2 regions of the Enterobacter sp. ECC-175 genome follow, and region 1 is predicted to be linked to the other one. Evidence: predicted binding sites of a transcription regulator. Region 1 holds the regulator's gene; the other holds the start of a gene.
The links. Region 1 encodes LexA, which represses DNA repair genes until DNA is damaged. Its sites were predicted from a motif close to TNCTGTATGTACATACAGNA; they were not measured.
Positions count from the first base shown of each region.

Region 2: V1599_RS12695 (YebG family protein) is a predicted target of LexA. The motif match lies at 1,151-1,170, and genes of this name have one in related genera.

Region 1 is NZ_CP143776.1:873,812-884,436, reverse strand. Features, by position in the region: gene V1599_RS04200 (conjugal transfer protein TraF) at 1-567, opposite strand, end outside; gene V1599_RS04195 (cupin domain-containing protein) at 763-1,251, opposite strand; gene zur (zinc uptake transcriptional repressor Zur) at 1,366-1,881, shown strand; gene V1599_RS04185 (CsbD family protein) at 1,949-2,158, opposite strand; partial or broken gene V1599_RS04180 (hypothetical protein) at 2,207-2,278, opposite strand; gene dinF (MATE family efflux transporter DinF) at 2,287-3,612, opposite strand; gene lexA (transcriptional repressor LexA) at 3,678-4,286, opposite strand; gene V1599_RS04165 (diacylglycerol kinase) at 4,395-4,763, opposite strand; gene plsB (glycerol-3-phosphate 1-O-acyltransferase PlsB) at 4,917-7,337, shown strand; gene ubiA (4-hydroxybenzoate octaprenyltransferase) at 7,414-8,283, opposite strand; gene ubiC (chorismate lyase) at 8,296-8,793, opposite strand; gene malM (maltose operon protein MalM) at 8,973-9,917, opposite strand; gene V1599_RS04140 (maltoporin) at 10,031-10,625, opposite strand, start outside.
Region 2 is NZ_CP143776.1:2,646,083-2,656,707, reverse strand. Features, by position in the region: gene V1599_RS12705 (dimethyl sulfoxide reductase anchor subunit family protein) at 1-397, shown strand, start outside; gene dmsD (Tat proofreading chaperone DmsD) at 441-1,055, shown strand; gene V1599_RS12695 (YebG family protein) at 1,184-1,456, shown strand; gene V1599_RS12690 (YoaK family protein) at 1,662-2,405, shown strand; gene osmY (osmoprotectant ABC transporter permease OsmY) at 2,662-3,372, shown strand; gene osmX (osmoprotectant ABC transporter substrate-binding protein OsmX) at 3,392-4,291, shown strand; gene osmW (osmoprotectant ABC transporter permease OsmW) at 4,300-4,947, shown strand; gene osmV (osmoprotectant ABC transporter ATP-binding protein OsmV) at 4,947-6,095, shown strand; gene clcB (voltage-gated ClC-type chloride channel ClcB) at 6,199-7,509, shown strand; gene bioD (dethiobiotin synthase) at 7,444-8,139, opposite strand; gene mlc (sugar metabolism global transcriptional regulator Mlc) at 8,270-9,490, opposite strand; gene V1599_RS12650 (LysR family transcriptional regulator) at 9,618-10,517, opposite strand.

The DNA.
Region 1 (10,625 bases):
CAGCGCTACGCCTGCCGCCACGAGATCGCTGTTTTGAATACCGCGCAGGTAATCAATATCCTGCGGATCGATTGAAGAACTGACCCGCCCGTGGGCATAGCCTTTCGCCATAAAGGCCACTGACAACACATCGTTAGGAATGCTCACCGCAATTCCCGCGCCCGCCGTGGCGCGGGCGGTTTTCCCGTTGAGGTAGTCGAGTTCATCAGCGAGATCTTTCGCTGCGCCCTGGAACTGGTTGATTGAACCTAACGGGTTGGTAATGATTTCGCCAGGGGTAAGGCTGTCCACCACGTCCTTATAGTGATTGATTTTGTCGTTGATGTTATCAATCTCGTCCTGAAGATTGTCCTTGTCGGTAATTTGCGCGCCGACTGAAGGCAAGATCACCGATACATCATCATCAGGCTTCGCTTTCGCCAGCAGCGCCGGGTTGATTAACGCCCCGCTGCCGTAGCTGCCCGCCGCAACGCCCGTACCGCCCATCGCGTCGCTGCGCGCTTCCGCCCAGGTATTGGCTGCTCCCGCCTGATTTGCCATAAAAAAGGAGACAGCAATGCTAACCATCGAAAATTTAAAATGTTTTTTCACAGTATGCTCGTCATAAATTTTGTTATGAATTAACCCCTGTCTGTTATCACCCAGACAGGGACGAACTATTGCTGTGAATAAGACGCAAAAGACCCGCTATTTCCCTAAGTTAAATTTCCCGTGCGGCCTGTTGTAATATGTGACGGCCCTCAATATTTATAGAAGAGGAAATTATTTTCGCCCAGGTTTTCCGTCGTGCGGGCCAAAAAACTGAGGAGGATGATCAACCCAGCGGTCCTCACGCGTTGCCGCATACACCGGGTTAAGCGGATAGTAGATGCGGTTGTGCTTTTTGTTTGCTTCGCCAACCACCAGCAGGCGAACCTCTTCGTCGGTATTATTGATAAAGGTGTGGCAAACGCCCGTTCCGGCTGGGAACCCCACGCTGTCGCCCGGCTCCAGCTTCCACAGATATCCGTTGATCCAGGCTTCAGGATAGCCTTCCAGCACGTAGATAAATTCCTCTTCATCGCTTTCGGCATGCGGATAAGAGGTGCGTCGGCCGGGCGGGAGGCGCTCGTGATGGATACCCATTCGCCTCAGCCCCAGCTGACGCGCCAGCGGCGCGCCGATGGAAAAACGCTCATCGCTGTCGGGATAGGTGGAGTCATCTGCGCCTTCTACGTCGCGCCAGTGCCGAATACAGTCAGGTCTTTTCATAGGTCATTTCCCGGAATGTGATGCGTCAGGTATAGCACAGCCCGGCGGATCTCGGCGTTTTAAGCAGAACATGATAAAGTGAGTCTTTATCACTGACGTCATCCGAGGTGCCCAATGGATAAGACCACAACGCAGGAGCTGTTAGCGCAAGCTGAAAAGCTGTGCGCGCAACGCAATGTGCGCCTGACCCCGCAGCGCCTTGAGGTGTTGCGCCTGATGAGCCTGCAACAGGGCGCCATCAGCGCGTACGATTTGCTCGACCTGCTGCGCGAAAGCGAGCCGCAGGCGAAACCGCCAACCGTCTATCGGGCGCTGGATTTTCTGCTGGAACAAGGATTTGTGCATAAGGTCGAATCCACGAACAGCTACGTGCTGTGCCACCTGTTCGACCAGCCAACCCATACGTCGGCGATGTTTATCTGCGACCGCTGCGGCGCCGTAAAGGAAGAAGGCGCGGAAGGCGTGGAGGACATTATGCAAACTCTGGCGGCCAGAATGGGCTTTGCCCTGCGGCATAATGTGATTGAAGCGCACGGCCTGTGTTCAGCCTGCGTGGAGGTTGAATCCTGTAAGCATCAGGATGCTTGCCAGCACGATCACTCCATTCTGGTAAAGAAGAAACCGCGCTAGGCATACAGAAAAGGCGGCTTAGCGCCGCCCTCTGACAGTACATCCTTGTACCTGCGGGTTTACCGGGTTACCAACGATAGTCGTTGCGGGTTTCCCAGTCTTTCACTTCGGATTCAGCTTTGTCTTTCTCGTAGCCGTAACGTTCCTGAATTTTCCCGACAAGCTGATCGCGCTTACCTTCGATGACGGTCATATCATCGTCCGTCAGCTTACCCCACTGTTCTTTCGCTTTACCTTTAAACTGCTTCCAGTTGCCGCCGATTTCGTCTTTATTCATAATCGTGTCCTCGTGTTAAGCGTCATTGAGTAGCGTCCGTAACGTGCTTTTCTGCTGGACGTGATAATAATTGTAGTTAAGGATTCGGCGGCCGTTTTCATATTCAGAATCTTTAACCATCGCGACGATTACGAAGACACAAACCAGGTGTTGTTGCGCCAGTGGCGATGCCAGATAAAGGCCAGCGACAGCCCGCGCAGGGAGAGAAAAACGGCCAGCGCGAGCCATAGGCCATGGTTGCCCAGGTACGGAACGGTGAGCAACGTAAGGCCAAACCCGACCGCCGCTACCGCCATGCTGTTACGCATTTCAGCCCCGCGCGTTGCCCCAATAAACATGCCATCCAGCAGATAACACCAGACGCCGACCACCGGCAACACTACCTGCCAGACGATGTAATGACCGGCCAGTTCACGCAGCGCGGGCAGTGAGGTAAGCAAGGCAACGATTGACTGGCCAAAACCGGCGTAAACCACTGCGAATGCGAGGGCTACCAGCCCTGCCTGACGACAGGCGGCACGCCAGACGTCGCGCAGCTGGCCGCTTTTCCCTGCGCCATAGGCCTGACCGGAGTGCGCCTCAACGGCATAGGCAAAGCCGTCCAGCGCATAGGCCGTAAAGGTCAGCAGCGTCATCAGAACCGCATTGACCGCGACAATCTCAGGCCCAAGCCGCGCGCCGTAGACGGTCAGCGCGCCAAAGCACAGCTGTAGCAGAAGCGAACGCAGCATGATGTCGCGGTTGAGCGCCAGCAGCTTGCGAATATTGCCGCGCCAGGCCTTTTTCAGCAGCGCAACCGAGATCCCGCGCATCGCCAGCACGCGCCAGACCATCCCTAATCCGATGAGAAGCGTGCCGTACTCCGCCACTACCGTCGCAAGAGCCGCTCCCTGCACGTTCATGTGCAGGCCGATGACTAGCCACAGATCGAGGACGATATTAAGCAGGTTGCCCACCACCAGCAGGATCACCGGGGCGCGGGCATACTGAACGCCCAGCAGCCACCCGAGCAAAACGAGGTTTGCCAGCGACGCGGGCGCACTAAGCCAGCGGATCGCCAGAAAACGCCTCGCCTGCTCAAGCACCGCCTCGCTGCCGCCGACGATATGCAGCGCTAAATCAATAAGCGGAGAGCGCAGCAGGACAATCAGTATTCCTGCGCCCACCGCCAGGATTAACGGCTGCACCAGCGCGCGCGCCAGGCGCAGCGGATCTTTCGCGCCATACGCCTGCGCCGTCAGCCCGGTGGTGCTCATGCGCAAAAAGAGCAGCAGCATAAAGAGGAAGCTGGTCGCCGTTGCGCCAATCGCGACGCCGCCCAGATACACGGGAGAGTCAAGGTGGCCAATCACCGCCGTATCAACAAGCCCCAGGAGAGGAACGGTGATATTGGAGAAGATCATCGGCAGCGCAAGACGCCACAATGCTTTATCGGAAGCCGTCAGCAGAGACATGGGAAAATACCGGGGACGATAATACGAAACGGGCCGCGGAGAAACCGCAGCCCGTCAGGAAGAGATTACAGCCATTCGCCGTTGCGGATAACGCCAACCGCCAGGCCCTCGATGGAGAAGCTCTGTTCGCGCAGGTCTACCACAATCGGCGTGAACTCGTTGTTTTCCGGCAGAAGCTGCACGGTGTTGCCCTGTTTTTTCAGGCGCTTAACGGTCACTTCGTCATCAATACGCGCGACAACAACCTGCCCGTTGCGCACGTCCTGCGTCTTGTGAACGGCCAGCAGGTCACCGTCAAGAATCCCGATGTCTTTCATGGACATCCCGCTAACGCGCAGCAGGAAGTCAGCGCTTGGCTTGAACATCCCAGGATCGACCTGATAGTGGCCTTCAATATGCTGCTGCGCCAGCAGCGGCTCACCGGCTGCAACGCGGCCAACCAGCGGAATACCCGTCTCTTCTTCGACAAGCAGACGAATACCGCGAGACGCGCCGGAGACGATCTCAATCACGCCTTTACGTGCCAGCGCTTTCAGGTGTTCCTCGGCAGCGTTTGGAGAACGGAAGCCCAGACGCTGCGCGATTTCCGCACGCGTGGGTGGCATACCCGTCTGGCCGATATGATCCCGGATGAGATCAAACACCTCTTGCTGCCTGGTCGTTAACGCTTTCATTCCGCCCCCTGGGTGTATATACAGTTATGCTGTGAGTATATACAGTCAAAGGCGAATTTGGAACCAAAAACTGCACAAAAAACCAGGGACTTAATTATTTCTCGAGGCTCATCGGAAATGCGACCAAAGCAGCGTGACCCAGGTTATCGCCGCGACGATAATCGCCAGCAGTACAGCAGCAGACCCCATGTCTTTTGCGCGTCCGGAAAGCTCGTGGAAATCGGAACCGATACGGTCAACAACCGCCTCAATAGCGCTATTGAGAATTTCCACTATCATCACCAAAAGCACCGAACCGATGAGAAGTACGCGAGTTATTGCATCAACATCCAGGAAACAGGCGATGATAACCGCGACGATAGCGGCGACCCCTTCCTGGCGAAAAGCGGCTTCATTGAGCCATGCGGCACGGAAACCTTTCCATGAATAGCCGGCGGCTTTGATGATTCGGGTTAACCCAGTGGTATTATTGGCCATTAAAAGAACCTTTTATTGGAAAGAGCGTCAATAACTACAGCCGCAGCGCGTTTGCTGCCACCTGAAGTATGACGGGTAACAACAGAAATTTTGCGCGCTTTCTGTTATCCTTGCGCCGCAATTGCATTATTAACCAGAGGCTTTACATCGTTTATGTCCGGCTGGCCACGAATTTACTACAAATTACTTAATTTACCATTAAGCGTACTGGTAAAAAGTAAGTCTATCCCAGCAGAACCCGCGCTGGAATTAGGGCTCGATACCTCGCGCCCCATTATGTACGTTTTGCCTTATAACTCGAAGGCTGACCTGTTAACGCTTCGCGCGCAGTGCCTGGCGCACGATCTGCCTGACCCGCTTGAACCGCTGGAAGTCGACGGTACGCTGCTGCCGCGCTATGTGTTCATTCACGGCGGGCCGCGCGTGTTTACCTATTACACGCCGAAAGAAGAGTCGATCAAGCTGTTCCACGACTACCTCGATCTGCACCGCAGCAATCCCGATCTGGACGTGCAGATGGTGCCGGTCTCCGTGATGTTTGGCCGCCGACCGGGCCGTGAAAAGGGTGAAGAGAATCCGCCGCTGCGCATGCTTAACGGCATTCAAAAATTCTTCGCCGTCTCCTGGCTGGGACGCGACAGCTTCGTGCGTTTCTCCCCTTCTGTTTCGCTGCGCCGCATGGCGGACGAGCACGGAACGGACAAGATCATCGCACAAAAGCTCGCGCGCGTGGCGCGTATGCACTTTGCGCGTCAGCGTCTCGCCGCGGTTGGCCCTCGCCTGCCTGCGCGCCAGGATCTGTTCAACAAGCTGCTGGCCTCTAAAGCGATTGCCCGCGCCGTCGAAGACGAGGCGCGCAGCAAGAAAATCTCCCACGAGAAGGCCCAGCAGAACGCCATCGCGCTGATGGAAGAGATCGCCGCGAACTTCTCCTACGAGATGATTCGCCTGTCTGACCGCATTCTGGGCTTCACCTGGAACCGGCTCTATCAGGGGATTAACGTCCATAACGCCGAGCGCGTGCGCCAGCTGGCACATGACGGCCATGAAATTGTCTACGTGCCTTGCCACCGTAGCCATATGGACTACCTGCTGCTCTCCTACGTGCTTTACCACCAGGGGCTGGTGCCGCCGCATATTGCGGCCGGTATTAACCTGAACTTCTGGCCAGCGGGCCCGATCTTCCGCCGCCTGGGCGCATTCTTTATTCGTCGAACCTTTAAGGGCAACAAGCTCTACTCGACCGTCTTCCGTGAATACCTCGGCGAGCTTTTCAGCCGCGGCTATTCCGTAGAATACTTCGTCGAGGGCGGACGTTCCCGCACCGGACGTTTGCTCGATCCAAAGACCGGCACGCTGTCGATGACTATCCAGGCGATGCTGCGCGGCGGTACGCGCCCTATCACACTGGTGCCAATCTATATTGGCTATGAGCACGTGATGGAAGTGGGCACCTACGCCAAAGAGCTGCGCGGGGCAACCAAAGAGAAAGAGAGCCTGCCGCAGATGCTGCGCGGCCTCAGCAAGCTGCGCAACCTGGGCGAGGGCTACGTGAACTTCGGCGAGCCAATGCCGCTGATGACGTACCTGAATACCCACGTTCCCGAGTGGCGTGAATCCATCGATCCCATCGAAGCGGTGCGTCCAGCGTGGCTGACGCCGACCGTCAACGGCATTGCGTCAGAGCTGATGGTGCGTATCAACAGCGCCGGTGCGGCAAACGCCATGAACCTGTGCTGCACGGCGCTTCTGGCCTCGCGCCAGCGCTCGCTCACCCGCGAGCAGCTGACCGAGCAGCTCGATTGCTACCTGAGCATCATGCGCAACGTGCCGTACTCCGTCGATTCGACCGTTCCTTCTGCTACCGCCAGCGAGCTTATCGACCACGCGCTGCAGATGAACAAGTTTGAAGTCGAGAAGGATACGATTGGTGACATCATCATTCTGCCGCGCGAGCAGGCGGTGCTGATGACCTACTATCGCAACAACATCACGCATATGCTGATGCTGCCGTCCCTGATGGCCGCCATTCTGACCCAGCACCGCCGCATTTCGCATCAGGAGCTGTTACGCCACATTGAAGCCATCTATCCGATGCTGAAAGCGGAGCTGTTCCTGCGCTGGAGCAAAGACGAGCTGGCCGCCGAGCTGGCTAAGATGACGGAAGAGATGCGTCGTCAGGGGCTGATTACGGTTAATGAGAACGAGCTGCTCATCAACCCGTCACGCTCCAGAACTCTGCAGCTGCTGGCCGCTGGCGCGCGCGAAACGCTGCAACGCTACGCCATCACCTTCTGGCTGCTGAGCGCGAATCCGTCCATTAACCGCGGCACGCTGGAAAAAGAGAGCCGCACGCTGGCACAGCGCCTCTCCGTTCTGCACGGTATCAATGCGCCTGAGTTCTTTGACAAGGCGGTGTTCAGCTCGCTGGTGCTGACGCTGCGTGACGAAGGGTTCATTAGCGACACGGGCGATGCCGAGCCGGAAGAGACGATGAAGATCTATCAGATGCTGGCAGAGCTGATTACCGCCGACGTGCGTTTAACGATTGAGAGCTCGACGCAGGGCGAGTGATGTTATCAGCGGACTGATGCCCTCACCCACGGGGAGAGGGAGAAAACAAAACGGCAGCCATTCGGCTGCCGTACTTTTATGAAAAGTAACTCATCGCCAGCCCCAAAAACAGCACCAGGCCCACGTAGTTATTGTTCATAAACGCCTTAAAGCACGCTTCGCGTTCCCGCTTCGCAATCAGCTTTTGCTGATACGCAAACAGCAGCCCCGCCACCAGCACGGACCAGTAAAACTCCCAGTTCAGGCCGTTAAGGCGACCAATGGCCACCATCAGCGCCAGCACCGCAACCTGCAGAATACCGATGATCAGCTTGTCCTGACGCCCGAACAAAATCGCCGTCGATTTGATACCGATCTTCAGGTCGTCGTCGCGGTCAACCATGGCATATTGCGTATCGTACGCCACGGCCCAGAGAATGTTGGCCAGGAACATGAGCCAGCAGCTCAGCGGCACAGATTCGCTCACCGCGGCAAACGCCATCGGGATCGACCAGCCAAACGCAGCGCCCAGCACCACCTGCGGCAGATGGGTGTAGCGCTTCATAAACGGATACACCCAGGCCAGCGCCAGTGCGGCAACCGAAAGCAGAATGGTCATGGTGTTAAGCGTTAACACCAGCAGGAAGGAGAGCAGCACCAGCACCACAAACAGCGTGCGGGCCTCTTTCTCGGAAACCTGGCCGCTCGGCAGCGGTCTATGGGCCGTGCGCTTCACGTGCCCGTCAAACTTGCGGTCCGCATAGTCATTGACCACGCAGCCCGCCGCGCGCATCAGCCAAACGCCCGCAACGAACACTGCCAGGATCCACAGGGGCGGTACGCCCGGCGTAGCAACCCACAGCGCCCACAGGGTCGGCCACAGCAGCAGCAGCGCGCCGATCGGTTTATCCGTGCGCATCAGGCGGTGAAAGGCCAGCAGCTTGTTCTGCGTCAGACTCCACTCCATTTTCTCTTCCTCTTAGTACAGCGGCGATGCTGGTAAAAACAGTTCCGTCAGGATGAGCGGCTTACCGCTCAGGCGAAGGCGGGAACGGCGCCCCCACAGATCGGCATCGCGACCAATCTCAATGAAATCTCGGGTAAGCTCGGACGAGGTGAAAAGATAGCGCCCCAGCGGCGTTTTTCCCAGCCGCTGCAGCGCGAGCTCGGGCCCGGAAAGGGTGGATTCTGGTACCACCGTCCGTCCGGCAAGCCACGGCTCGCCGTCAGCGCAGAGCAGGATCTCGCGCAGCCAGTAGCGTTCTTCAGACGGCAGCAGCGGCAGCTCGCTGGCAACCTCATCGGCAGCGACAAATCCTTCGCGGATCATCGTCACCGTGACCGTTTTACCCTGTTGCTCAAAACGTTTTGTCATGGAATCTTCCAGCAGCAGCCAGTCAAGCTGCGCCGGTTCAAGCGCGGGTATGTGGTCTAAATAGCGCAGCGCACGCAATTGCGTTAGCGCAGGGTGTGACATGCCAGACTCTCCGATACATAACGTAATGGCATTGTATCGCAGAAACGCGGCTTGGGGGCGGTCAAACGTTATTTAACGATCACTATCGCAACAACGGTGCAACAGACACGGACGGCATGAAAAAAAGTGCGCCCACTCAGGCGCACTAAAACTAACAAATCAGCACTGCGGGGAGACGATCACCCCTTGCCTTTTACACTGCTGATAAAGGTGGAACGGGCAGTGGTTGAACCTAAACGTTCGGCCTCATCAAGCAGCTTCAGCGCCTTATCGACATCGCCGCGCTTCACGGCCTGCTTAATCGCGTTGTTGAAGTATGCTTCGGTGTCGTTCAGTACCGGCTCCGCTTTCTTCGCCGGCGCAGCGGCTGGCGCGGCGGCGACAGGGGCAGCCGGTGCGGCGTAAACCGGTGCGGCAGTGTTGCCCACGGTCACAGGACCATTGCCGGAGGAGCCAAACAGCGGGCCAACCAACACGCTGGAGCCGCTGTTGGTTTTCACCTTCAGCTTCAGCGTTCCGTCGGTCACGTGGCGGGCAATCGGGTCCGGAATATCCGGCACGGCGTTGCCGGTACCCTTCGCATAGGCTTTTGCCGGATCGAGCAATGTGGTGGTTTTCTGCAGATCTTGCTCGGTGGTAAAGACCAGCACGTAGAGTTTTTGCTGTCCCAGCGCAGGCGTCAGGCGCATCACCCCTTCCAGGCGGTCAGCGCTCATCACGCCCGGCTCCTGGTAGGTAAAGTATTCGCTTGGGAAAAACGCCGATGGCGTCATGTTCTGATCGAGAATCAGCACGTTCGGCGCAAACACGCTGGTTTGTTTGTTCACTTCGCTGGTCAGGGTAATGGCCAGCTCGCCAATGTTGGCCGGAACGCTATAGGCGGCAACCGGGCCGGTGATGCCCGGCACGTTCAGCTGCTGGCCGCCCGTTGAAAGCTGGGTGGTCTGCGTTTTAGATTGATCGACCGGCGTCCAGGTGAGCTGCTGGAGCGACGCGGCAGGAATAGACGGTGCGGAGGTCGTGTTCTGGGGGACGAAATTCACGTCAGCCAGCGTAACGGCAGGTACGCTCGCCAGCAGGCCTGCAGACAGGCAAACGGCAAGGAGAGTTTTGTTCATTTTCATTGTTATCACCTCAGAAAGCACGGGTTCAGCGGTAGCCAGGCAATAGCGCGCTGCCCCAAGGATTGAGGGGCTTTCGCCCCTCAGTTTGGTCATTACGTCAGGTTAAGACGGGATTACCACCAGATTTCCATCTGGGCGCCGAAGGACCACTCGTCGCTGTCGCCGCGGCCGAAGGAACCGCCGTTGAAGCCATCTTTAAACGCTTTACCGTAGTTAGGGTTATTTCCTGGGTTACCGTTGTAGTCGTAGCCCCACTTCTCATCCCACTTCGCGTAGGTTGCGAAGACGCGGATAGCCGGACGAGACCAGATGCTGTCGCCAGCCTGCCACTGTTGTGCCAGGGTGATTTTGTACTGGTTGTTGGTGTCGCCAGTTTCCTGGGATTTGACGTTGTCGTAGCCCACTTCCAGCAGGGTGCTCATGATTGGCGTCCATTTGTACATTGGACGTACGCCCACGGTCCACCACTTGGTGCCGTTGTTGTTATCCCAGTCGATGTCCTGATACATACCGACGTACATCAGGTCCCAGCTATCGCCCAGGGAGATTGCACCGTGGTCGAGGATACGCAGCAGGCTGCCGTTGTTGTTGATGTCATACGCAAAGCCGGAGTTGCCGTCAATGCCTACGCCAGAACCTTGAGACAGGCCTTTACCCTGAGAGGTCATGGAGTCGGTGGCGTACTGAACCACAAACTTGTTGTAGCCT
Region 2 (10,625 bases), 1.8 Mb from region 1:
TTTCCTGACCGCGGCGCTGGGTGGCCCACTGCTGGCGGCGCTGCTGCTGCGCGCGGCGAACGCAACGTACAAAGGCACGCTGGCGGCAGCCGTCAGCGCGCTGGCGCTGCTGGCGAGCTGTGCCGTTATTGTGCTGCAAAGTCAGGATCTGTCCACGATCCACAGCGCTATCCAGCAGGCCAGCGCCCTGCTCCCCGACTATGGTACGCTCCAGGTCTGGCGTATTGTGCTGGTTGCTGCCGGTTTGGGCTGCTGGCTCTGTCCGCTGATTCGTCACCGGGAGCCAAAAGCGTTTGGTCTCGCTGTCGGCGTTGTTCTGGTCGTACTGGGCGAGCTGATTGGCCGCGGCCTTTTCTACGGTCTGCATATGACCGTTGGAACGGCCATCGCGGGTTAACATAAGCGCGCGGGTGACCCCCGCGCGAGTAAGGAATGCAGTAATGAGTGAAGTAGAAGACCGTAAAGCCTTTGCCTTTAGCGCCCGCGTGCTGGGCGCGTTGTTTTATTTTGCGCCTGATAGCGAGCAGGCGGCACCGCTGGTGAATGCGCTGACGGCGGGAGACTGGGTTCAGGACTGGCCGCTGGCAAACGAGGCGCTGCAGCCTGTGGCCGATACGTTCAGAACCCCTTCCGATGAAGCGTTGCCAGACGCCTGGCAGCGCCTGTTTATCGGCCCGTACGCGCTGCCTGCGCCGCCGTGGGGGTCCGTCTGGCTGGACCGCGAGTCCGTGCTGTTTGGCGACTCTACGCTGGCCCTACGCCAGTGGATGCGCGAAAACAATATCGCCTTCGAGGTCCAGCAGAATGAGCCGGAAGACCATTTTGGCACACTGCTGCTGCTGGCCGCGTGGCTTGCAGAAAACGGGCGCGACGCCGAGCGGGACCAGCTCCTCGCCTGGCACCTGCTGCCGTGGAGCGCGCGTTTCCTTTCCGAGTTTATCGACCACGCCGGGCATCCGTTCTATGCCGCGCTGGGCAGGCTCACCCAGCTGACGCTCGCGGACTGGCAGTCCACCCTGCTTATCCCCGTTGCTGAAAAAACGCTGTACCGCTAATAGACGCTGGCTTGCGCATCCCGATGTGCAAGCCAGCTAGCTCGCCGCATGTCTTATAATGACATTTCTGCTGCAACGGATACATTAAGCTGATATACTGTATATAATTACAGTATAAGGGGTTCATCATGGCTGTTGAAATCAAATATGTTGTCGTAAGAAAAGGTGAAGAGAAAATGACATTTGCCACGAAGAAAGAGGCCGACGCTCACGACAAACTGCTCGACATGGCAGACGCCTTCACCGAATGGCTGTTGCAAAGCGGAATACAAATGGACGAAACGCAGGCGGAGGATCTCGGGCTCTATTTCGCCGAGCACAAAGAGACCGTGCAACATATTCTGCGCACCAGCAAACTCCCTGAACTTAACGCCGAAACGGTTACAGACCAGACGGAGTAAGATGCGCACGCCAAGGGTCGGCCCTCTGAGTTCAGTTTTGCTTACCCTTTAGCATCCGGTCACGCATATTCACCGTAAGCGTTTAATTAATTACAAAACCTCGAATACTTTCCGATCAAATAATAATTAAGCAATATCCTGGTCAGCCAGCAGCATCGTTTTGCTAGCGTGAGAGATCAGGCAAAGCTTAATCCGGAGGTATTCTTTGCTGATTAAACTAAAGAAAGAACGAACGCATGGGGAAGATCGCCGGCTCGCGCTCTGGCTGGCAACCTCAGCGGGCGTGTTGAATGCTATCGCGCTGGGGGCTTTTGGCTTTTTCCCTTCCCATATGACGGGCAACACCTCACAGTTGTCCAGCGAAGTCTCCTCTACCGATCTTAGCGACATTCTATTCTTTAGCGCCATTATCCTGTCGTTTGTCACGGGCGCAATTATTGCGAGAATCACTGTCCTTTGGGGAATAATCCACAACGTTCGGCTGATATTCAGTCAGGTTCTTTTTGCTGAAGGTCTCTTGCTGGCGGGCGTGTCGCTGTACGAAATCTATTTTCATTCATTCGCCACGAACCGTGAAATTATTATTTTCCTCTGCGGGCTGATGGGCGTCCATAATTCCACCTCGACTCAGCTTTCTGGGGGGCGGGTACGCTCGACGCATATTACCGGCACGCTGACCGATGCGGGCATATCTCTGGCCTCCGTTGCGGTTGCCATGCTCCGTCGGGATTACTCTAAAGATTCGGCGGCCCAAAAGAGCCAGCTCAAAACCCATTTGACGACCCTTTTTTCGTTTATTACCGGCGGTATTGCGGGACTGCTCCTTTTCAGAGGGTTTGGATTTAACGCCATGCTTGCCCTGGGAATAATGCTGGTCCTCGTCGCCGCGTTCTCGATTGCCCGCATCTCATGGCGCGTCCGAAAGGTGCGCGCAGCGGTCGGCCGATAATGACATCCTGCACGCCTAAAGTGACAACGTCACCTTAGGCGACTCTCTTTAAGACTATTCTGCCCACCCGCTGACAGCCCTTATCCCATAAGGCTTAAATTAAGATCTCCTTACTATCATAGGGTTACTCTTTTTACCCCTTCGCTGGAACCCTTCCCATTCCCTTGCTATAGCTGAATGACCCCTGCCGAAACATGGCATAACAACAGGCAACCGGCGGTTGCTATAACGCATGCGCACAGGGAGACACACCGCAATGCACCCATTACTTAAACGTTCGCTGCTCTTCGTCGGCGCGATTATCGTGGTCCTCGCCCTCCTCGTCTGGGGAATTGGGCTGGAAACGATCAAGGCGCGTCAGGTTGATTTGCTCTACCTCGGGCAACAGCACCTGATCCTCGTATTCTCATCCATGTTCTTCGCGCTGCTGGTCGGTATTCCGAGCGGCATTCTGCTGAGCCGCCCGGCGGCGCGCGGCGTTGCGGAATACGTGATGCAGATCTTTAACGTCGGCAACACGCTTCCGCCGCTGGCGGTCCTCGCCCTGGCGATGGTGGTCATTGGGATCGGCGATAAGCCGGCGATCATCGCCCTGTTCCTCGCCTCGCTGCTGCCTATCGTCAGAAACACCTACGCCGGGCTGTGCTCCGTGCCCGCGTCGCTGCTCGAAGCGGCAAACGGCATCGGCATGACCAAATGGCAGCGCCTGCGCCAGGTTGAAATCCCTAACGCGTGGCCGGTGATGCTGTCCGGCATCCGCATCGCCACGGCGATTAACGTGGGGACCGCGCCGCTGGCGTTCCTGATCGGCGCCAGCAGCTACGGCGAGCTGATTTTCCCGGGCATCTACCTCAACGATTTCCCGACGCTGATCCTCGGCGCGGCGGCCACCGCCCTGTTCGCTCTGATTCTGGATACGCTGCTGGCCGCGCTGGGCCGCCTGATGAGCCCGCACCTCGCCCGATAACAATAACAAGGAGCTGTGTATGAGACTGTTTTCCAGCCTGACGGCGCTGTGCGCCGCCGCGCTCTTCTCCAGCCAGGCGCTCGCCGCCCCGCTGATCCTGGCCACCAAAAGCTTTACCGAGCAGCACATCCTCTCGGCGATGACCGTGCAATATCTGCAGAAAAAAGGGTTTCAGGTACAGCCGCAGACCAATATCGCCACCGTCATCTCCCGCAACGCGATGATCAACAAGCAGATTGACATGACCTGGGAATACACCGGTACGTCGCTGATTATCTTCAACCACATCAACAAGCGTATGTCGCCAGAGGAGTCCTACGAGACCGTGAAACGCCTGGACGCGAAGCACGGCCTGGTGTGGCTCAAGCCCGCGGACATGAACAACACCTACGCCTTCGCGATGCAGCGCAAGCGCGCCGAAGCGGAGCATATCAACACCATGTCGGAGATGGTGGCAAAGATTGAACAGGTTCGTAAAACCGACCCGGACAACAACTGGCTGCTCGGGCTGGACCTGGAGTTTGCCGGGCGCAGCGACGGCATGAAGCCGCTGCAGGCGGCGTATGGCATGGCGCTGGATCGCCCGCAGATCCGCCAGATGGACCCGGGCCTGGTGTATAACGCCGTGCGCGACGGCTTCGTTGACGCTGGCCTCATCTACACCACCGACGGCCGCGTGAAGGGCTTCGACCTGAAGGTGCTGGAAGATGATAAAGGCTTTTTCCCGAGCTATGCGGTTACCCCGGTGGTGCGCAAAGACACGCTGGAGGCCAATCCGGGCCTCGAAGAGGCGCTTAACACCCTCTCCGCCCAGCTCAATAACGACGTCATCACCGAGCTAAACAAGAAGGTGGATATTGACCATCAGTCACCGCAGCAGGTCGCCCGTGATTTCCTGCGTAGCAAACAGTTGCTGTAGGAGGCGCTATGGAGACGATTCACTACATTATTGATAACTGGGACTATCTCTTAACGCTGACGCTGCAGCACCTGTGGCTGGTAGCGCTGGCCGTGGGGCTGGCGATTATCATCGGCGTTCCGTTGGGGATTTTAATCGTCCGGCACAAATGGCTGGCGACGCCGGTGCTGGGGATTGCGACCATCGTGCTGACCATTCCGTCTATTGCCCTGTTTGGCCTGATGATCCCGCTCTTTTCGCTAATCGGTCAGGGGATTGGCGCCCTGCCCGCCGTGACCGCGGTGTTTCTCTATTCGCTGCTGCCAATTGTGCGTAACACCCACACGGCGCTGGACAGCCTGCCGCCGGGCCTGCGCGAGGCGGGCCGCGGCATCGGGATGACCTTCTGGCAGCGCCTGCGCTGGGTTGAAATCCCGATGGCGCTGCCGGTCATTTTCGGCGGGATCCGCACCGCCGTGGTGATGAATATCGGCGTCATGGCAATTGCCGCCGTCATCGGCGCGGGCGGCCTTGGCCTGCTGCTGCTTAACGGCATCGGCGGGAGCGATATTCGTATGTTGATTGCGGGCGCGCTGATGATTTGTCTTTTAGCCATCGTGCTCGACTGGCTGCTGCACCGTCTGCAGGTGGCTCTGACTCCAAAGGGGATTCGATAATGATAAAACTGGAAAACCTCACCAAGCAATTTTCACAGAAGCACGGCCAGACGTTTAAGGCCGTCGACAACGTTAATCTGAACGTGCCGGAAGGTGAAATGTGCGTCCTGCTCGGCCCGTCCGGCTGCGGCAAAACCACCACGCTTAAGATGATTAACCGCCTGATTGCGCCAAGCAGCGGTAAGATCCTGATCAACGGCGAAGACACCAGCGCAATGGACACCGTGACCCTGCGCCGCAACATTGGCTACGTGATCCAGCAGATTGGCCTGTTCCCGAACATGACCATCGAAGAGAACATTACCGTGGTGCCGCGCATGCTGGGCTGGGACAAAGCCCGCTGCAAAACGCGCGCCGAGGAGCTCATGGACATGGTGGCGATGGACCCGCACAAGTTCCTCAACCGCTATCCGCGCGAAATGTCCGGCGGCCAGCAGCAGCGTATCGGCGTGATCCGCGCGCTGGCGGCCGATCCTCCGGTGCTGCTGATGGACGAACCGTTCGGCGCGGTCGACCCAATCAACCGCGAGGTGATCCAGAACCAGTTCCTCGAGATGCAGCGCAAGCTGAAGAAAACGGTGATGCTGGTGAGCCACGATATTGACGAAGCGCTGAAGCTGGGCGACCGCATCGCCGTCTTCCGCCAGGGGCGCATCGTGCAGTGCGCCAGCCCGGACGAGCTGCTGGCGAAGCCGGCGAACGAGTTTGTCGGCTCCTTCGTTGGGCAGGACCGCACCCTGAAGCGCCTGCTACTGGTCTCCGCGGGCGACGTCACGGACCAACAGCCGACGATTACGGTCCGCAGCTCTACCCCGCTGCCGGAGGCGTTTGCGCTGATGGATGATAACGACATTCGCGCCATCACCGTGGTCGATGAACACGGCAAGCCGCTGGGATTTGTGAAGCGCCGTGAAGCGCGCCACGCCAGCGGCACGTGCGCGGATCTGCTGCACCCGTTCCGCATGACCGGCAAGGCGGAAGACAACCTGCGCGTGGTGCTCTCCCGCCTGTATGAGAGCAACACCAGCTGGATGCCGATCGTGGACGAAGACGGACGCTACAACGGCGAAATCTCGCAGGACTACATTGCGGAATACCTCAGCTCGGGCCGCACGCGGCGGGCGCTCAATATCCACAGCGACAGCTAACCTCCACACCGGGCGCTGCCCGGTTTTTTTTCGCACGCATAACTTTTGCTAACCCCGCGATTTGCCGCCACAATATTGTATCTTTCCCGTTGATGCGTAACCCATGCAGCGCCTTCACGCTTACCCTGACATCCGGGCGATGTTTCGCCGACTTCTGATAGCCACCGTCACCGGCGTTCTGGCCGCCCTCGCCGTGGCGATCTTTCGCCATTCCATGTATCTGCTGGAATGGCTGTTTCTCAGTAACGAAAGCGGCAGCCTGGTTAACGCGGCGGCGGCCCTCTCGCCCTGGCGACGCGCGCTGACGCCTGCCCTGGGCGGGCTGGCGGCGGGATTGCTCCTGTGGGGATGGCAGCGAATGACGGCGCAGCGCCCACACGCGCCGACGGACTATATGGAAGCGCTGGAAACGGGAGATGGCCAATTTGACTACGCGGCCAGCCTGGTGAAATCCCTCGCATCGCTGCTGGTGGTGTCCAGCGGAAGCGCCATCGGCCGGGAGGGCGCGATGATCCTGCTCGCCGCCCTCGCCGCCTCGCTGTTTGCCCGCCGCTTCACCCCTAAATCGGAGTGGAAGCTGTGGATCGCCTGCGGAGCGGCCGCGGGGATGGCAAGCGCCTACCACGCGCCGCTCGCGGGAAGCCTTTTCATCGCCGAGATTTTATTTGGCACCCTCATGCTGGCCTCGCTCGGCCCGGTGGTGATTGCCGCCGTGGTCGCGCTGCTGACCACGCGGCTGCTCAGCCCGGGGGCCAATACGCTGTATGACGTTCATCTCAGCGAAACGCTGACCGCAATGGATTATTCTCTTATCGTCGGAACGGGGCTGCTCGCCGGGCTTTGCGGCCCGCTGCTGATGTGGCTGATGGACGCCAGCCACGCGCTGTTCCTGCGCCTTCGGCTTTCGCCCCCGTGGCAGCTGGCGCTGGGCGGGCTGATCGTCGGGCTGCTATCGCTGCTGACGCCGAAGGTCTGGGGCAACGGCTACAGCGTGGTGCAGGCGTTTTTGATCTCGCCGCCGCTGCTGTCGGTGATTGCGGGCGTATTCATCTGCAAATTGCTGGCGGTGCTCGCCAGCAGCGGCTCGGGCGCGCCGGGCGGCGTTTTTACGCCAACCCTGTTTGTCGGCATGGCGACGGGCATGCTGTTTGCGCAGCTTTTCGCGTGGGGGCTTCCAGGCTCGGAGACGGCGATTCTGCTGGGATTAACGGGGATGGCGACGCTGCTTGCGGCGACGACCCATGCGCCGATCATGTCTGCGCTGATGGTCTGTGAAATGACCGGGCAGTATTTTTTACTGCCCGGCCTGCTGGTCGCCTGCGTGGTGGCGTCCGTGCTGTCGCGGACGTTACGCCACGACTCTATCTACGGACAGCACGCCGCCGAAGGCCGCGAGATCGATGTACTGCGCTAGCTCGCGCTGCTCGGCGCGCGGCAGATAAGGCAGCTCCCCCACCAGCGGTCCGGGCAGCTTCTTACTCAGGACGTCAATGATTTCTGCGTAGTGCGCAAGCCCTGGGTTGATGCGGTTTGCCACCCAGCCGATGAAAGGCAGGCCGTCATTGGCAATGGCCTGCGCCGTCAGCAGCGCATGGTTAATGCACCCTTCCTGAATGCCCACCACCATCACGACCGGGAGCTGTTCCTGTACCACCCACTCCGATAACGGACGTAAATCGTTCATCAGGCTGCGCCATCCGCCGGTGCCTTCAACGACGACGTGGTCAGCCTTATCGCTCAGGTTCGCCAGGCCGTCAGACAGCAGGCCGTAATTGATCAGGCCGCTGTGGGCCACGCTGCTTTCATCTTCGCTTAATGCAATGGGGTTCACCGCGTGATACGGCAGCTCAAGGGATGAGACGCTTTGCAGGACCAGGGCGTCCTTATTGCGCAGCCCCTCAGGCGTCTCTTTACTGCCTTTTGCGACGGGCTTGTACCCGGCAACGCATTTACCGCTCGCCGCCAGGGCCTGCAGTAGCGCGCGGGAGACCACGGTCTTCCCGACAGAGGTATCTGTACCCGTAACAAAGAAACGCTTAAGCATGACTCACTCCACCTCTTGGGTATGCTTCGGAAATATAAACCAGGTAAATAATTCAAAGGGGGAAGTCTACGGGATGTGTGCGCTATCAGGCTTGAGATAGCGCAATTTTTCTTGCATCTGCGGGAAAGAGTTAACCCTGCAATAGCCGAATCAGCAGCGAGCCGTTGTACATAGCGTCTTTTACCAGCGCCGCGCCGGCCATCGTCCCCTGGTTAGAGAACTGCGTGCTTTCCACCACGATCTTCTGGCTGTAGGCCGGAAGCGACTGCTGGTGAATGCAGGCCGATATTGCCGGGAACAATATATCCGCCGCCTGACCAAGCGGCGAGCCGATGAGGATTTTTTGCGGATTAAATAAATTCACCATAATGGCGAGAATGCGCCCGACGTTGTTACCCACGCCGGTAATAATGTCCTTCGCCAGCAGATCGCCTTCCCGCGCGGCGGCGCACAGGGATTCGACCGTCAGGGGCTGGCCGTGCAGCGAGGAGCTCATCGACTGGCTCAGCCGAACCTGCGCCAGCTCCAGCACGCTCTCCACGCTGGCAATGGTTTCCAGACACCCGTGATTGCCGCAGTAGCAGCGCTTGCCGTAGGGATCGACCTGCGTGTGGCCGATTTCGACCAGGCTGCTGCTGCCGGCATGGAGAAGCCGCCCGTCGGTAATGACGCCCGCGCCGACGTTATGATCGATAACGACCTGGATCACGTCCCGCGCGCCGCGAGAGGCGCCGAACAGCGCTTCGGCCATCGTCCAGGCGCTGATGTCGTGCTGGATATAGACGGGCACGCCGGTATGGTTTCTCAGCGCCTCGCCCAGCGGCATCTCTTTTACGCCCTCATAAAACGGCATGCGGTGCACAATGCCGTTTTCGGTATCAATGATGCCCGGCAGGGTAATCGCAATGGCGGTTAAGCGCTCGAGGCGCTGCTGGTGGCGAATAAAGAACCGATCGATGTGGGTAATAATGGCGTCCAGCAGGGAGTGGCCGACGTCGAGCGGCAGGTCGAGCTGATCTTCTACCACCAGTTTGCTGCTCAGATCGCGCAGGGCGAGAAAAATCTCTCCCCGGCTGATGCGCATCGACAGGTAGTGCCATGCCTCGGTCTCAACCACCAGCCCCACCGCCGGACGGCCGCGGCTGCCGGGCTCCTGAATTTCCGTTTCCTGCACCAGGTGCGCTTCCAGCATCTCGCGAACAATCTTGGTTATGCTGGCGGGCGCCAGCTGCGCAAGACGCGAAAGATCGATACGCGAAACCGGGCCAAGCTGATCAATCAGGCGATACACCGCGCCCGCATTGGTTTGCTTGATCTGATCGATATGCCCTGGCTGACTATCAGCAACCACCTCGTACTCCCTTATTTTCGAGCTTCGAAATAAACTGTGGGCTATGGTGAAGCACTTCACCAGGCGTCGTCAAATTTTTACTTAGCCATGTGATTTGACGCACATTTTTGCTCACTTTTTCCCTGAATTAAGCGACCTGCGACGCGCTAATCAGCTGGTTTTTAAAGCGCTGCGCAGCGTGGCTCTCCTCGCGATGCTTCGACCACACCAGCCACATTTCCGAGACGGCATCCTCTTCTGCAAGCGAGACCCAGCGCATCTCCTGCAATTGTACCCGCTTAAACGAGGCGGGAAGAATAGAAACGCCAAGCCCCGCCGAGACCAGGCCAATGATCGTCATCGCCTCTCCCACTTCCTGAGCGATAGAGGGCACAAGACCGTAGCGACGCATCAGGCCAAGAATATCGTCATACAGGCCTGTGCCCACCTGCGGATCGAAAAAGACAAACGGCTCCTTCGCCAGCTCCGCCAGCGTGATGACTGGCCGCGCGGCGAGAGGATGATCGCGCGGGATCATCGCCATCAGCGGCTCGCGCAGGATGACCTGCCGCGCCAGAGAGTCCGGCAGCTGCGTATTGCGCATGAGCCCCAGGTCGAGCGCGCCGTCGTTCAGAGGGGCGATTTGCTCGCGGGTGTTTATCTCTCGCGTCTGAATGTGCACGTCCGGGTAATGGCGGCGGAACGACGAAAGGGTGTGCGACACGGCGCTAATAAACGGCGCCGAGGAGGTGAAGCCGATGCGCAGCTCGCCCGCCTCGCCCAGGTACAGGCGTTCCGCTCTGGCGGCAGCTTCCTCCACCATGGCGAGGATCTGGCGGCTGTCGGCAAGAAACTGCGCGCCCGCCGCCGTCAGGCTGACGCTGCGGTTGGTTCGCGCCAGCAGCCGCGCCCCAACCTGCTGTTCGAGGATCTGGATTTGCTGGCTAAGCGGAGGCTGAGAGATGTTAAGCCGGGCGGCGGCCCGGCCAAAATGCAGCTCTTCCGCCACGGCGACGAAGTAGCGTAAATGACGCAGCTCGATATTCATATTTTAAAAGTATCATTTGAGATTATTAATATATTAGACAGAATATTTACATTTTCATACCCTTAAGGCGTGGTCTTACCCGTCACCTGAATCACGGGGATGTTAAGC